3 regions of the Nissabacter archeti genome follow, and region 3 is predicted to be linked to each of the others. Evidence: predicted binding sites of a transcription regulator. Region 3 holds the regulator's gene; each other region holds the start of a gene.
What was found. The regulator LexA, encoded in region 3, represses DNA repair genes until DNA is damaged. The targets are predictions, from matches to a motif close to TNCTGTATGTACATACAGNA.
Positions count from the first base shown of each region.

Region 1: sulA (SOS-induced cell division inhibitor SulA) is a predicted target of LexA. The motif match lies at 2,375-2,394, and genes of this name have one in related genera.
Region 2: dinB (DNA polymerase IV) is a predicted target of LexA. The motif match lies at 2,842-2,861, and genes of this name have one in related genera.

Region 1 covers NZ_JAERKB010000008.1:295,303-300,984, reverse strand. Annotated here, with positions in the region: gene yccS (YccS family putative transporter) at 1-1,508, shown strand, start outside; gene JK232_RS12985 (TfoX/Sxy family DNA transformation protein) at 1,572-2,198, opposite strand; gene sulA (SOS-induced cell division inhibitor SulA) at 2,414-2,920, shown strand; gene ompA (porin OmpA) at 3,277-4,347, shown strand; gene matP (macrodomain Ter protein MatP) at 4,448-4,903, opposite strand; gene JK232_RS12965 (AAA family ATPase) at 5,113-5,682, shown strand, end outside.
Region 2 covers NZ_JAERKB010000003.1:21,130-26,811, reverse strand. Annotated here, with positions in the region: gene pepD (beta-Ala-His dipeptidase) at 210-1,670, shown strand; gene dinB (DNA polymerase IV) at 1,754-2,815, opposite strand; gene JK232_RS04510 (glycerophosphodiester phosphodiesterase family protein) at 3,010-3,885, shown strand; gene dpaA (peptidoglycan meso-diaminopimelic acid protein amidase) at 4,105-4,827, shown strand; gene JK232_RS04500 (class II glutamine amidotransferase) at 4,798-5,565, opposite strand; gene lpcA (D-sedoheptulose 7-phosphate isomerase) at 5,602-5,682, opposite strand, start outside.
Region 3 covers NZ_JAERKB010000011.1:36,287-41,968, forward strand. Annotated here, with positions in the region: gene plsB (glycerol-3-phosphate 1-O-acyltransferase PlsB) at 1-800, opposite strand, end outside; gene JK232_RS15940 (diacylglycerol kinase) at 926-1,294, shown strand; gene lexA (transcriptional repressor LexA) at 1,435-2,043, shown strand; gene dinF (MATE family efflux transporter DinF) at 2,187-3,539, shown strand; gene JK232_RS15955 (CsbD family protein) at 3,912-4,121, shown strand; gene zur (zinc uptake transcriptional repressor Zur) at 4,473-4,997, opposite strand; gene dusA (tRNA dihydrouridine(20/20a) synthase DusA) at 5,203-5,682, shown strand, end outside.

The sequences.
Region 1 (5,682 bases), on a different contig from region 3:
CCCTGAACCAGACCAAAATCTCACTGCTGACCCGGCTGAAAGGCGATCGTGGCCAGCGCGGCACCCGCCGCGCCCTGCACTACTATTTTGCCGCGCAGGATATTCATGAGCGTGCCAGCTCCACCCATGCGCAGTACCGCGAACTGAATGAAAAATTCCGCTACAGCGACATCATGTTTCGCTTCCAGCGGATGCTGAGTATGCAGGCCCGCGCCTGCCAGCACCTGGCCCAGTGTGTTTTGCTGCAACAGTCTTACCAGCATAACAGCCAGTTTGAGCGGGCTTTCAGCCAGTTGCAGGCGACCCTGGTGCGCCTGGCTGATGACCCGGATAACCGTGATCCGCTGCGTGCCTTACAGCATCTGCTGAAAAACCTGCGGGCGATTGACGCCCAGCTGGCCAATATTGAATCGGAACAGGCGCTGGCAACCGGCCAGCAACAGGAAACCCGTCTGGCCGAGGAGCGCCTCTCCGGCTGGGGCGATATGCTGTTGCGTTTCCGCCGCAACCTGACGCCGCAATCGGCCCTGTTCCGCCACGCCATCCGTATGTCGGTGGTTTTGTGTGCCGGCTATACCTTTATCCAGGTCACCGGCATGGATCATGGTTACTGGATTTTGCTGACCAGCCTGTTTGTCTGCCAGCCTAACTACAATGCCACCCGCCGCCGGTTAGCGCTGCGGATTATCGGCACCCTGGCTGGGGTGCTGCTGGGCTTGCCGATCCTCTATTTTGTGCCCTCCACCGAAGGGCAACTGGTGCTTATTGTCATCAGCGGCGTGCTGTTTTTTGCCTTCCGGAATGTGCAGTACGCCCATGCCACCATGTTCATCACCTTTCTGGTGCTGCTCTGCTTCAACCTGCTGGGCGAAGGGTTTGAAGTCGCCCTGCCGCGTGTGATCGATACCCTGCTGGGGTGTGCCATCGCCTGGGCCGCCGTGACCTTTATCTGGCCTGACTGGCGCTTCCGCCAGCTTCCGCTGGTCATTGATAAAACGCTGAATGCCAACTGCCGTTATCTGGATGCCATCCTGGTGCAGTATCACCAGGGGCGTGACAACCGGCTCGACTACCGTATCGCGCGCCGGGACGCGCACAACGGCAATGCAGAGCTGGCCTCCGTGATTTCCAATATGTCCGTTGAGCCGGATGCCAGTGCCACGATGCAGGAGCAGGCGTTCCGGCTGCTATGCCTGAACCATACGCTGCTGAGCTACATTTCGGCGTTGGGCGCCCATCGCGGGCAACTGAATGACAGCAACGTGCTGACGATCCTCGACGATGCCGCCTGTTATGTTGACGGGGCGCTGCATCTGATGGCGAATGATGCCGGGCGGCTGCAACGGCTGCTGGCGGGCCTTTCACAGCGGGTGGCGGCGGTGGTGCCGGAGGCGGAAAGCCGCGAGCAGCTGGTGCTGCAACAGGTTGGGTTAATCCTGGGCCTGCTGCCTGAATTAATCGCGCTGCATCAGCGGCTGACCCGCCCGTCACCTGACCCGCAGGCGTGACTGAACCACCGCTTTTACTGAACAATGCAATCACGATGGCCAGCCGGGCGCTGGCCATCTCTTTCAGCGGCGGTATTTGGTGGCTGCCTCAGGGTGCTGCGCCTCATACCAGCTACGCAACTCATCACGTTTTTCCGCCGGCAGGGCCGCTTCGTGGTAACCGGTGACGGCCCCCTCCAGGGCATAGAGCACTTTAAGGCTGAGCGGAATATCATCCGTATCCAGTTTGAGATAGCACGCCTTTGCTCCCTGCGCTTTTAACTGTTCCTGATTGTGGATACCGGCTTGTAACAGCAGGCTTTCCAGATGCCCGCCGATGTTGGGCAAGGCTTTCAGCCGCTCACGGTTCTGCTTTTCTGCCAGCTCCTGCCTGGCCCCATTCAATGCCAGGGTAGCCAATTGCAGAAACAGGGCCGGATCCTGCCAGCCCGCCTCGGTAAGCTGAAAATAAGAGAGTGTCAGGGGCAGGCCACGCCGGATATAACGTAACCGCGCCATCTGATGCCGGTGGAATACCTCTTCTATTTGCGCCGTTGCCCTCAGGTAGACCTCACCCTGCAAAAACAGGCCAAACATGGTGTTATCAGCCAACAGCCCATACCCCCCAAACTGGGAACGTGTATGAATTTCCCCCAATGGAGCCAGTATCTGTTTTGCCTGATCGATCCTTTTTTCGTATAGGTTCTTCATTACTATTTCCTTTAGTAAATATATTCGCTACCTAAATAATTTCATTAAGAACAAGGAATTACAAAATACGGAAAGTTACCGGCGCTGCCAATGACAAAATGCCGTTACAAGGATTTACGTATCAAATCTGCGAGACGTATTGAAAGAATCGCATTGATCTTTGTGGAAAGTGGGGATACTGTATATACATACAGTGACATCGGAGCAGGGAAATTATGCGTCCATCTTCTCATAACTATCAGACCGGCGAACACGCTCAGATAACCATGCCATCCTCCTCTTTTCAGGCGCCTGCGGCTCAGCCCGGCGGCCTGGTCAGTGAGTTCGTTTACAGTGATGATCAACCTGCTCTGGCCCAGATTCTTCTTCCCCTTCTCCATCATCTGGGTACTCAGTCACGCTGGCTGCTCTGGCTGGCACCGCAACAAAAACTGAGCCGTAACTGGCTGCGCCATTCCGGCCTGCCGGTAGACAAGGTGGTACAGTTACGCGCCATCCAGCCGACCTCCACGGTCGATGCCATGGAAAAAGCGTTGCAAAGCGGGAATTACAGCGTGGTATTAGGGTGGTTACCGGAACTGACTGAGAAAGAGCGGGAAAGGCTGCAACGGGCCGCGCAATCGGGCCATGCTTACGGTTTCATTATGCGGCCTCAATATGAGGGACGCGCAGGCCGGGGACATCTGCCTTCACTTAAAATTCACTCTCCCCGCTATCATTGAAAGAAATTAGGAATATTCTCATGAAAAAAGCCTTTTTTTCGGCCAAAAGCGCTTTCAATGGCGGTTTTGGCGGCTTGTTTAATGCTTGTTAAGGGTTTTTTTCACGTAATTTCGTCACCAATTGCCCGAACATGTTAAAAATTATGTACGTTTTGCGCCTTTTTGCGGGTTCAGGAAAACTTCATACTTGTAAGTTTCACACCACGTTGTAGACTTTACATCGCCAAGGTTGCTCTATAAGGCCAAATTAATTGGCAAAGTAACTAACGGAAGCAATAACCTTGGCGAAGGATTTTAACCAAGGGCTTATAACAGCTTAAAGCTCATTGCCTATTTGGATGATAACGAGGCGCAAAATGAAAAAGACAGCTATCGCATTAGCAGTGGCACTGGCAGGTTTCGCTACCGTAGCGCAAGCCGCCCCGAAAGATAACACCTGGTACACCGGTGCTAAAGTGGGCTGGTCCCAGTTCCATGACACAGGTTTCTATGGTAATGGCTACAACGGTGTTGGCAATGGCCCGACCCATGACAGCCAAGTGGGTGCAGGTGCGTTCGCGGGCTACCAAGCGAACCAATACCTGGGCTTTGAAATGGGATATGACTGGCTTGGCCGTATGCCTTACAAAGGCAGCGTCAACAACGGTGCTTTCAAAGCACAGGGCATCCAGCTGGCAGCTAAACTGAGCTACCCAATCTATGATGACCTGGACCTGTACACCCGTCTGGGTGGTATGGTTTGGCGTGCTGATTCCACCGCTTCTGTGAACGGCAACCGCATCAGCGACCACGACACCGGCGTTTCCCCGCTGGCAGCTGTTGGTGTTGAATACGCACTGACCAAAAACTGGGCTACCCGCCTGGACTACCAGTGGGTTAACAACATCGGTGACGCAGCGACCGTTGGCGCACGTCCTGACAACGCCATGCTGAGCCTGGGTGTTTCTTACCGCTTCGGCCAGGACGAGATGGCTGCTCCGGCACCAGCTCCGACTCCGGCACCGGCTCCGGTTGTTGAAACCAAGCGTTTCACCCTGAAGTCTGACGTTCTGTTCAACTTCAACAAATCCACCCTGAAAGGCGAAGGCCAGCAGGCTCTGGATCAGCTGTACACCCAGCTGAGCTCCATGGATCCGAAAGACGGTTCCGTTGTTGTTCTGGGCTTCAGTGACCGTATCGGTTCTGACCAGTACAACCAAAAACTGTCTGAGCAGCGCGCTCAGAGCGTTGTGGACTACCTGGTATCCAAAGGTATCCCGGCTGACAAAATCTCCGCACGTGGCATGGGTGAAACCCAGCCGGTTACCGGTTCTACCTGTGACAGCGTGAAAGGCCGTGCTGCCCTGATCAACTGCCTGGCACCAGATCGCCGCGTAGAGATTGAAGTTAAAGGCATCAAAGACGTTGTAACTCAGCCGCAGGCTTAAGTTAAACGTACGTGATTTTAAAACCCCGCTCCGGCGGGGTTTTTTTATGGGAGGTATAAACCGGGAAAGAGAAGAAGGAAAGGGAGGAGCCCAGCGGGCATTACTCTTTTTTCGCCAGGATTTCTTGCAAATCCTGCCTCAGGGAGGACATCTGGCTGGCGTATTTTTCTTTGCGCTCTGCATCTTCAATCAGCTGCACCACGGTTTCGGACAGCGTGACGCCGCGCCGGCGCGCCAGGCCTGCCAACCGCTGCCAGACAAGAAACTCAAGGTCGATAGATTTTTTGCGGGTGTGCTGATGCTCAGCATTAAAATGCCGTTTACGCCGCGCCCGGATAGTCTGTTTCATCCGGTTGTCGAGGGCCGGGTTCATATGCCGGGTGATCCATTGCAGCACATTGACCGGATTGCTTTCCATTTTCAGTAATTCGTGTACGGCTTCTTGCGCAGCGCTGTTTTCAAGATAGCGGGTAATGCGTTCCCCTTCCCGGTGCTTTTTTACCAGGTATTTCCATTTCCATCCGCTTTCCAGATTTTCCAGTTGCTGATATTTCATCGCGAGCCTTAATGTGACCGTGTAACTTTCTTAAGCATAACAGTTTTGCCGGGAGTTTTTATGAATTTTCACCGTCTCGCTTGTCTGTTTTTTACACAGCCCGGCATTATTGTCAAACCGCATTCGCCGAAGAATAACTCTGCTTATATGCAGCCTTCGTTATTCTTGTATAATCGCCCTTTCCCTTTTTGCTGATTGACCCTAACACTTTGACCAATAACCGACTTGAATGGCAGTCACTCGTTCCTGACGCCGCGCCTTACCAGACATTATTCGCTACGGCGCCTGACTTGGCCCCGATAACCTTCGCAGTGACCCAGCCCCGCCTGGAAAATGGCCTGACGCTGTTCTGTCATCCGCAGTCGCGCCCGCGCATCATGACGGTTAAAGCCCAGGAGAGTCGTGCCTATCTTGCGGTGATCGCTGAAGCGGTCGACAGCCTGCTGCCGGATGACGACCAACCGATCGGCAGCCATTATCAGATTACCGGAACCCAGGCGACGCTTGCCGCGTCCCTGCCCCGGCGCGGCCCTTTTGTGGCGGACACGCGCTGTCTCTACCGGGAATGGATTGAGCCGGAGCAATTATTCGGCCGCGCCGGCCTGTTTAATGGCGAAATCGTGCTGCACCCCGGTGCCGTACATCAGGTTAACGGCGGGATATTAATCCTCAGCGCCCGTACCCTGCTGGCACAGCCGCTGATGTGGCTGCGCCTGAAACAGATCATCAGTGAGGGTCTGTTCCGCTGGGTTTCTCCGGATGAAACGCGCCCGCTGCCG
Region 2 (5,682 bases), on a different contig from region 3:
CCAGTAACAATCGGTGAAAGCGCCCGCTTTTTTCCCGGCCCGCCACGCGCACCCCGCAGGAGAAAGTGATATTCTCTCAGGTCCACGCCAGGGGTTTCTGGCGGCGCATTATCCACCTAACCATTTGCAGCATCCCACCTTTTCCGCGCCTGCCCGTGCATTCACCGGGGCCGGCACCGGGCCGGAGGTGCTGCCACAGGAGACTCATTGTGTCTGAACTGTCGCAACTCTCGCCACAGCCGTTGTGGGACATTTTCGCCAAGATCTGCTCGATTCCGCACCCTTCTTTCCATGAAGAAGCGCTGGCCCAACACATCATGGCCTGGGCCGCTGAGAAAGGGATCCACGCTGAGCGCGATCAGGTCGGCAATATTTTGCTGCGCAAACCGGCCAAACCAGGCATGGAAAACCGTAAACCGGTGGTGCTCCAGGCGCACCTCGACATGGTGCCGCAGAAAAACAACGACACCGTGCATGACTTCACCAAAGACCCGATCCAGCCGTATGTGGATGGCGAGTGGGTAAAAGCGCGCGGCACCACGCTGGGTGCGGACAACGGCATCGGCATGGCGTCCGCGCTGGCGGTGCTGGCTGACGAGAGCGTGGCGCACGGCCCGCTGGAAGTGCTGCTGACCATGACTGAAGAGACCGGCATGGACGGTGCCTTCGGCCTCCAGCCGGACTGGTTGCAGGGCGAGATCCTGATCAACACCGATTCCGAGGAAGAGGGTGAGATCTACATGGGCTGCGCAGGCGGCATCGACGTCTCCACCACCCTGCCATTGCAGCGCGAGACGCTGGCCGGTGGTTACACCACGCTGTCGCTGGTGGTGAAAGGGCTGAAAGGCGGCCACTCCGGCGCAGACATCCACCACGGCCTCGGCAACGCCAACAAGCTGCTGGTGCGTTTCCTGTTTGAGCACGCGGCCCCGCTCGGCCTGCGCGTGCTCGATTTAAACGGCGGCACCCTGCGCAACGCCATCCCGCGTGAAGCCTCGGCCACGCTGGCGGTGCCGTCGGCTAACGTCGATGCACTGAAAACGCTGGTGGAGGATTACCAGACCACGCTGCAAAACGAGCTGGCGGCCAAAGAGAAGAAGCTGGCGGTGCTGGTCACCCCGGCGGAAAACAGCACGCCGGCACTCACCACCGACTGCCAGGCCCGCCTGCTGGCGCTGCTGAACGCCATGCCGAACGGCGTGATCCGCATGAGTGACGCGGTGCCGGGCGTGGTGGAAACCTCGCTGAACGTCGGTGTGGTGACGATGACGGCGGACGAGGCCCACATTAACTGTCTGATCCGCTCGCTGATCGACAGCGGTAAAGAGTACGTGGTCGACATGCTGACCGCCCTCGGCCAACTGGCGAACGCCACCACCACGCCGAAAGGCGGCTACCCTGGCTGGCAGCCGGACCCGCACTCCCCGGTGATGGGCCTGGTGCGTGAAACCTACCAGTCACTGTTCGGCAAAACCCCGAACATTATGGTGATCCACGCCGGGCTGGAATGCGGTCTGTTCAAAAAGCCATACCCGGAGATGGACATGGTCTCCATCGGGCCAACCATCACCGGCCCGCACTCCCCGGACGAGCAGGTGCACATTGAGAGCGTCGGCCTCTACTGGCAACTGCTCACCGCGCTGCTGAAGGCGATCCCTGAGAAAGCGTAATCCCGCTTTCACTTCTGCTTTCACTTCTGCAAAAAGCGACGCCCCGGCGTCGCTTTTTTATTGGCCGGATCCCAGGGTAGCCGTCAATCCCACGGCAACAGCAACTGGCGCTCCAGTTGCGGGTCGAGCAGCGTCACATGCAGCCCCACCAGCCGTACACTGCGCCCGGCGCGGCGCTGATCCCACGCCTGGCGCGCCACCGCCAGCAGATCCGGCAGGTTCAATTCCGGCCAGACGTGCTCCTGGGTGGTCTGCTGGAAATCCTGGAATTTCAGCTTCACCCCCTGCCGCGCAATCTGCAAATCCGGCCGCACCCGCCGTAGCCGCGCCTCCAGCTCCGGGTAGAGCCGGTCAGTAATCAGCGCCGCGCAGTCGTCCCAGTCGCTGATGTCATTCGCCAGCGTGGTTTCCACACCCACGGATTTGCGCAGCCGGTCAGCGGAAACATCCCGCTCATCAATGCCGTGGCTGCGCTCCCAGATGGCATGGCCAAACTTGCCGAAGCGCTTGAGCAGGTCAGCCAGGTCATAACGCTGCACATCGGCACAGGTCAGCAGCCCCAGCTCCTCAAGCCTGGCTGCCGTGACCTTGCCGACGCCGGGGATTTTGCTCAGCGGCAGATCCTGCAAAAACGCCGCCACGCCGCTGGGCGGGATCACAAACTGGCCGTTGGGCTTGTTGAGGTCAGAGGCGATTTTCGCCAGGAATTTCACTGGCGCGACCCCGGCCGAGGCGGTGAGTTGCAGCTCGTCCCAGATCGCCTGGCGGATCTCACGGGCAATCAGCGTGGCCGAGCCGCTGCATTGCGGGGTGTCGGAGACATCCAGATAGGCTTCATCCAGTGACAGCGGTTCAATCAGCGGCGTGTAGCGGGCAAAGATGTCGCGGATATGGAGCGAGGCCTCTTTATAGGCCGCCATCCGGCCGGGGATCACGGTCAGTTGCGGGCAGAGTTTCAGCGCCATCGCCGTGGACATCGCGCTGCGCACGCCATATTTGCGTGCCGGATAGTTGGCGGTGCTGATCACCCCGCGCCGGTCTGAGCTGCCGCCGATGGCGATCGGGATGTCGCGCAGGCGCGGGTCGTCACGCATCTCCACCGCCGCGTAAAAGCAGTCCATATCGACATGTATGATTTTGCGCACCTTCTCCCCCGGTTCCGGCCTCCCGACCCTGTATAAGTATACAGGCGGAGGCGGTGATGGCTCAAGCCGCGCGGTGTCATGGATATGTCACTGTAAATGAATATGTTATGTAGCCATCGTTACTTTTCGCGGGCGGCCTGCCGTGCTACTCAACAGCGGTACGTTTTTCCCTCTGCGCTTTTAAGGATGAAATGATGTCAATCAGCAAAACGTTTGTGATCGCAGCCTCGCTGTTACTCGGCAGCGCCCCGGCGTGGGCCGCCCCGCAGATTATCGCCCACCGCGGCGGCACCGGCGATGCGCCGGAAAACACCCTGCCCGCCATCGGCCTGGCGCTGAAAAACGGCGCGGATGCCGTCTGGGTCACCGTGCAGCTCAGCAAAGACGGCATGCCGGTACTCTACCGCCCGTCGGACTTAAGCGCGCTGACACCGCGCAAAGGCCCAGTCTCTGCGTATACCGCGGCCGAGCTGGTAAACACCGACGCCGGTTGGGCGTTCGGCAGCGGCGACCAGCACCCGTGGCGCGGCAAACAGGTCGCCATCCCCACACTGGCCGGGGTGCTGACGCGCTTCCCGGATGTCACCTTTTACCTCGACATCAAAAGCCCCGACGCCGCGCCGGAGGTGATGGCCGCCGCGCTGGCGAAGGTACTGCGGGACACCCACAGCCTGACGCGCATCCGGGTCTACAGCACTGACAGCCGCTACCTGGCCGCCCTGCCGCCGGAGGTGCCGCGCTTTGAAAGCCGTGACCTGACGCGCACCGTACTGGCGAACACCACCATGGCGCACCAGTGCACGCTGGAGGCGTCAGCCGCCGACCGCTGGTACGGGCTGGAGCTGCAACGCAAGGTGGAGGTGGTGGAGAAATATACGCTCGGCGAAGCGCGTTCCGCCGCCACGCTGGTCTGGGATAAAGAAGCCGTAGACTGCTTCCGCAGCCGCGGCAAGGCGCACATTGTGTTGTTCGGCGTAAACAGCCCGCAGGCATTGCAGCAAGCCACTGAGCTGGGTGCGGATGGTGTGCTGGTGGATGCCCCGTCGCAATTTGCCGCCGCCGCCCATTAATTCCCCGCCGGTGCGCCTTTCATCAGGAAGACGGCGGCTGTTCAGCCCCGTCTTTTTTCTTATTCAGCGATATGGCTTCCAAAAAATATCGTTTTACCCCCATTGCTAAATAATTAATCAGCTTTACTATGAGTCAGCCCCGCACCGGGGCAGCAAGGGCATACGCCGGGGCGCTCGCCCGCAGGCAACGACAGTTATTAATAATAAGCAGGAATGACAATGGGCAAAATCGCGCTGATGCTTGCGATGTTTCTCTGTTTGCCTTGGGTAGCCGCCCCCAGCTCCGCCAGTGAGCAGGTACCGGTTAGCCAAAATATTAAACAGCAATTATTGGGTACACCGATCTATATTCAAATCTTTAAAGAAGAACGCACCCTGGAGTTATACGGCAAGATGGGGAATGAGTTCCGCTTGCTGGGCGCGTACCGTATCTGCAATTTCTCCGGCGGCCTCGGCCCGAAACGGCGTGAAGGGGATTTCAAAAGCCCGGAAGGGTTTTACAGCGTCGATATCCGTAACCTGAAACCCAACAGCCGCTTCTACCGTGCCATTAATATCGGTTACCCGAACGCCTATGACCGCGCGCAGGGCTATTCCGGTAATTATTTGATGATTCACGGGGAGTGCAAGTCCATCGGCTGTTACGCGATGACCAACGCCTATATGGATGAGATCTTCACCTATGTGCAGGCGGCGCTGCGCAATGGGCAGGTGAAAGTGGATATCGCCATCTATCCGTTCCGCATGACGGACGCCAACCTCCAGCGCCACCGCATGTCCTCTTATTTCGCCTTCTGGCGCGGCCTGCAACCAGGCTACCGCTACTTCAGCGAGAAACACCTGCCGCCGACGGTGACCGTCGCCAACGGCCAGTATGTGTTTAACCCGGCCATCATCGGTACGCAGGCTATTTCAGAGTATGCGTTCACCGAAACGAAATAAGGCGAACTCACCTGGCGCAATCTTGTGCCAGGTTTCATTGCCGGTCAGCGGCTGGGTGGCAATCACCGTGACCACATCATTCGGTGTGGTCTGCTGCTGAAAATCGATCTCGACATCCCTGTCCAGCAACGTGGCTTTGCCGAACGGCGCACGGCGGGTGATCCAGTGCAGGTTGGTGGAGCAGTACGCCATCACGAACCGACCATCCGACAACAGCATATTAAATACCCCTTTCTGCCGCAGCTGATCGGCCAGTGACGCGATAAAGCGGAACACGGCCGTCCAGTTGCCGGGCGTACGCGGGTAGCGCTGCGTCAGTTGGTTCAGCAGCCAGCAAAACGCATATTCGCTGTCCGTCTGGCCGATTGGGCGCAGCTGGCCGGTTTCCAGCTGGCGGTAGCCGGTCAGCTGGCCATTATGGGCATACGTCCAGTTGCGGCCCCAGAGTTCGCGGGTAAACGGGTGGGTGTTTTCCAGCGCCACTTCGCCGCGGTTGGCCTGGCGGATGTGCGACACCACGGCGCAGGATTTGATCGGGTACTCCTGCACCAGCCGCGCAATCGGGGAGTTAAAGCTGGGCTGCGGGTCTTTAAAGGTACGGCAGCCCAGCCCCTCATAAAAGGTAATCCCCCAGCCATCTTTATGCGGGCCGGTGCCGCCGCCGCGCTGTACCAGGCCGGTAAAGCTGAAGCAGATATCGGTCGGTACATTGGCGCTCATCCCGAGCAATTCACACATGGCTCTCTCCTCCCCTGACGACCCGCGCGCTGTGACTCAGTGGCTGCTCATCTCTTTTTCAATCAGCATGATCAGGATGTGAATCACTTTGATGTGAATCTCCTGGATACGATCGGC
Region 3 (5,682 bases):
AGGCGCACGGTCTCGTAAGAGAAGTCCGCGGCGATCTCTTCCATCAGCGCGATGGCGTTCTGCTGCGCTTTGTCATGGGAGATCTTTTTGCTGCGCGCTTCATCTTCCACGGCTTTTTCAATCGCTTTGGAGGCGAGCAGCTTATTGAACAGATCCTGGCGGGCAGGCAGGCGTGGGCCGACGGCGGCCAGCCGCTGTCGGGCAAAATGCATCCGGGCGACGCGCGCCAGCTTCTGCGCAATGGTCTTGTCGGTGCCGTGCTCGGTCGCCATATAGCGCAGCGACACGGTATTGGAGAAGCGGACAAAGCTGTCGCGCCCCAGCCAGAGCACGGCAAAGAATTTCTGGATGCCGTTCAGCAGGCGCAGGTGCGGCATCATCTGCCCTTCGCCCTCACGCCCCGGCGAGCGGCCGAACATCACCGACACCGGCAACATCTGGATGTCGAGCGTCGGGTTGCTGCGGTGCAGGTCGAGGTAGTCGTGGAACAGTTTCACCGACTCATGCTGCGGGGTGTAATAGCGGAAGAACCGCGGCCCCTGGCCGATAAACACATGGCTCGGCAGCAAATGGCCGTCAATCTCCAGCGGGATCAGCGGGTCCGGCAGGTTCTGCGCCAGGCACTGCTGGCGAAGGGTGAGCAGATCCGCGTCGGAATCATAAGGTAATACATAAAGTATCGGCCGGGTCGGGTCCAGGCGGAACTCCGTGACCGGATCGGCAGGGATCACCTTGCTTCTTACCAATAATTTGAGCGGTAAGTTTAAAAGGGAATAATAAAGTTTGCGCCAACCTGACATAAAAATGTGAAGCCTCATAGTAGCAATGCGCCGCAAGGATAGCAGAAAGCCGGGTGGAGATCTTTCGTGCCGCACGGGGGAATTCCCGCTAAAATGTTGTTAATTCATCCTAAGGTGCAGAAAGTATGGCAAATCAGACGACCGGGTTGATCCGCATCTACAAAGCTGCCGGCTACTCCGTAAAGGGCGTGCTCGCGGCCTGGAAAAATGAAGCCGCATTCCGGCAGGAAGCCATCATGGTCATCCCGGCTATGTTACTGGCTTTCTGGCTGGATGTGAGCACCGCCGAACGCATTCTGATGGTCTCTTCACTGTGGCTTATCCTTATTGTGGAAATTATCAACAGTGCCATAGAAGCCATCGTCGACCGTATCGGGCCGGAACTTCATCCGCTCTCCGGCCGCGCCAAAGATTTAGGGTCGGCGGCCGTTGCGCTGGCTATCATACTGACACTTTTTGTCTGGGCAATGGTTCTGCTGCCGCGATTGTTCTGAGTTGCGAAGTTTTACGCAAAAGTAACCGGTAAAGCAGGTAAATCGCGTCATAAACAGGCTTTTTCTTGTTTGTGCGGTTTTCAAGGGCGTGTTTGCTGTATATACTCCCAGCAAGACTGTATAAACAACCAGGGGGCGGGATGAAAGCATTAACAGCCAGACAGCAAGAGGTCTATGACCTTATTCGCGACCATATTTCCCAGACCGGTATGCCGCCGACGCGTGCCGAGATTGCGCAACGTTTGGGGTTCCGCTCACCCAACGCGGCCGAGGAGCACCTTAAGGCACTGTCGCGCAAAGGGGTGATCGAGATCATTTCCGGTGCCTCACGCGGCATCCGTTTGCTGATGGAAGAAGAAGACGGCCTGCCGCTGATCGGCCGTGTGGCCGCCGGTGAGCCGCTGCTGGCCCAGCAACATATTGAAAGCCACTACCAGATAGACCCGGCAATGTTCAAACCCAACGCGGATTTCCTGCTGCGTGTCAGCGGGATGTCGATGAAAGACATCGGGATTCTGGATGGTGACCTGCTGGCCGTGCATAAAACGCAGGACGCACGTAACGGGCAGGTCGTGGTTGCCCGTATTGATGATGAAGTGACCGTCAAGCGCCTGAAAAAGCAGGGCAACATCGTGCACCTGTTGCCGGAAAACAAAGAGTTTTCCCCGATTGTGGTTGATCTGCGCCAGCAGACCTTCTCTATTGAAGGGCTGGCCGTGGGCGTGATCCGCAACGGCGACTGGAGCTGACCAGTCAGGGGCGCGGCTAATGGAACCGGCCGCGCCTATACAGTCCTCCAGCTGTGCCTCATCGCCCCTTTATTGGGGCGATGTCGTTTTTAGCGTTCCGCATTCCGGCAAGTTTACGCCTGTAAGAAAAGTGACCCTTTCTGATGCGATTCTCTGTGACTGCCTGCTTTGGGCAAACTGACCGGGATCTCTGGCGGCTGGCGCTGCCGATGATCTTTTCCAATATCACTGTGCCGCTGCTCGGGCTGGTGGACACCGCCGTGATCGGCCATCTCGACAGCCCGGTCTATCTGGGCGGGGTAGCCGTCGGCGCGATGGCGACCAGCTTTTTATTTATGCTGCTGCTGTTTTTGCGCATGAGCACCACCGGCATGGCGGCGCAGGCCTTTGGGGCGCAGAACCCGGCCCGCCTGGCGCGCGCCTTTATGCAGCCGTTGCTGCTGGCGCTGCTGGCTGGGCTGACGATCCTGCTGTTGCGCCATCCGTTGATTGACCTGGCCTTAAACATTGTGGGCGGCCACGACGCAGTGCTGCAACAGGCGCGGCGCTTCCTGGAAATCCGCTGGCTCAGCGCACCTGCTGCGCTGGCCAATATGGTGATCCTCGGCTGGCTGCTGGGCGTGCAGTATGTGCGCGCGCCGGTACTGCTGCTGATTGTCGGGAATCTGCTGAACATTGTGCTCGACCTCTGGCTGGTGATGGGCCTGCACTGGAACGTGCGCGGCGCTGCCTGGGCCACGGTGACGGCAGAGTACGCCACACTGCTGCTCGGGCTGTGGCTGGTGTGGCGGGTGATGCAGCGGCGCGGTATTGGCTGGCCGTTGCTGAAACAGGGCTGGCGCGGTGACCTGCGGCGGTTGCTGACGCTGAACCGCGACATCATGTTGCGCTCGCTGCTGCTGCAACTCTGCTTCGCTTCCCTGACGATTATCGGTGCCCGGCTGGGCAACGAGACGGTGGCGGTCAATGCGCTCCTGATGAACCTGCTGACCTTCACCGCCTACGCGCTGGACGGCTTTGCCTATGCCGTGGAAGCCCATTCCGGTGAGGCGTTTGGCGCGCGCAACCGCGAGCGGCTGTTGCGGGTGTGGCACGCTGCCTGCCGTCAGGCGGGGATGGTGGCGCTGGCGTTTGCCGCGGCTTACGCACTGTTCGGGATGCAGATTGTCCATGCGCTGACGTCGCTGCCGGCGTTACAGCAACTGGCGCAGCACTATCTCAGCTGGCAGGTGGTGTTGCCGCTGGCCGGGGTCTGGTGTTATCTGCTGGACGGCATGTTTGTCGGGGCGACACGCGGCCGGGAGATGCGTAACAGCATGGCCGTCGCGGCTGCCGGTTACGGCCTGACGCTGCTGACGCTGCCGTGGCTCGGTAACCATGCGTTGTGGCTGGCGCTGACGGTATTTCTGGCACTGCGCGGGGCGGCGCTGGGGTGGCTGTGGCACCGCCATCAGCAGCGCGGAAGCTGGTTTACGGCATCAACAGCCGCGCAATAAGGCAGGCGGCCGGCGCAGCAATTTGCTGCGCCCGGCCCGCTGGCGGACATATTGGTTTACATCTACTGACAGTTATTATCACTTCACGTTAACGTCTGTTTTCCCTTCCTTTTTAGGCTGTCCCTGTTCTGCTGTAACGCGTTTTTAAGGTTAATCTGACTGGAAAGGCGCCCAAATTCCGTATTACCTACTATAGTTATTAACACGGCAGGCGCAGAGGCAGCCATAAATACCAGGCTGACACTGGCACCCACGGGTTTTGTGAAGGATGAATTCTGAGCCCGGTGAATAAGGTCCCCTGCCGTGAGTATCTGTAACGGGCGATGGAGTGATGTCCATAACCCCTCATCTGAATGAGATAAGGAGATTACGATGAATAAAGATCAAGCCGGCGGTAACTGGAAACAGTTTAAAGGCAGCGTAAAAGAGCAATGGGGCAAGCTGACGGATGACGATATGACGGTCATCGAAGGTAAACGTGAGCAGCTTGTCGGTAAGATTCAGGAGCGCTACGGTTACGAGAAAGACGCTGCTGAAAAAGAAGTGAAAACCTGGGAAGACAGCAACAACTACAAATGGTAGTGCTGTGACAGTACATCAGAGAGTACGCAGGGTGTAACGTGTCGCGATAGCTGTCGTCCCCCTGTTCCGGCCTGCTCTTCCCACGCATGATGCCACTCATGCAGGGGCAGGCCAGAAGTGAGGATCCAAGGGCTCTTTAGCTGCTCCTACCCGATAAGCAAAGAAGCGGATGATAGGTACAAGGATGTACCCTTTCGTGCCCCCCAGAGCCTGAACTTTTTCCCGGACTCTTCCTGAAATCTTCTGAAAGCCTTCTGAAAACCTTCTTAAAAATCCTTTGCTTCTTCACTGCCTGACCGGTGCTGATGCCTTACGTTTAAACTGTTTTTTAAACAATGGCTTTCTGAAAAATCACCGTTTCTTAATGGCAATGCTGTGATCGTGCCCGCAGGCGTGTTTGTCATCACAGGCTTCCACTTCCCGGCAGGGCGCGCACAACCCGTGGGCTTCCACCACGCTGTGCCGCAGCGCAAAACCGGCCGTCTGCGCCAGTTTCACCAGAATCTCTTCAATCCCTTCGGTGGTTTTTTCCGTCACCTGGCCGCAGCGGTCACAGATGAACATCGCCGAGGCGTGGGTCGGTTCTTCAAAGTGGTGGCAGAGCACATAACTGTTGGCGGACTCGACCCGGTGGATAAAGCCTTGCTCCAGCAGGAAATCGAGGGCGCGGTACACGGTAGGCGGCTTGGCCTGCGGCTCGGATTCACGCAGCAGATCCAGCAGATCGTACGCACTGATTGCGCCAGGCTGAAGCGCCATCAGGCGCAGCACTTCCAGCCGTTGGGGGGTCAGGCGCACATTGCGCTGTTGGCACAGCTGCTCAGCCTGAGCAAGGAGCTTTTCCTGGTTGAGGGAGTCCTGGATGGAAGAGTTCATGGCAAATTTCCCGGCACAAAAGAAGAGACGATTTTACCACGTTTACCGCAAATCGACGAACCTCCCGGCAAAACGCGTGCAGAGGTGGCCTGTTAAATCGCCGCGATCGCTGTACAATAGACGTTTGCCTGCGGCGATGCGCCGCTGTGTTGTGCCTGTTGCTGACAGGCGATCTTTTGACCTTCCGGAACTGCCCAATCTCGTTATGACAACTTCTCGCACCGCGCCGACCCGTCCGGCACACACGTTTTCTGTGGCGCCCATGCTCGACTGGACCGATCGCCACTGCCGCTATTTCCACCGTTTACTGAGCCGCCAGACGCTGCTCTATACCGAAATGGTGACCACCGGGGCCATTATTCACGGCAAAGGTGACTACCTGGCGTACAGCGACGCGGAGCACCCGGTGGCGCTGCAACTGGGCGGCAGTGACCCGGCCGCGCTGGCGCACTGCGCGAAGCTGGCGGAAGAACGCGGTTACGATGAGGTGAACCTGAACGTCGGCTGCCCGTCTGACCGGGTACAGAACGGCATGTTCGGTGCCTGCCTGATGGGGCAGGCCGGGCTGGTGGCGGACTGCATCAAAGCGATGCGCGACGTGGTGTCGATTCCGGTCACGGTGAAAACCCGCATCGGGATTGACGATCAGGACAGCTACGCCTTCCTGTGTGACTTTATCGACACG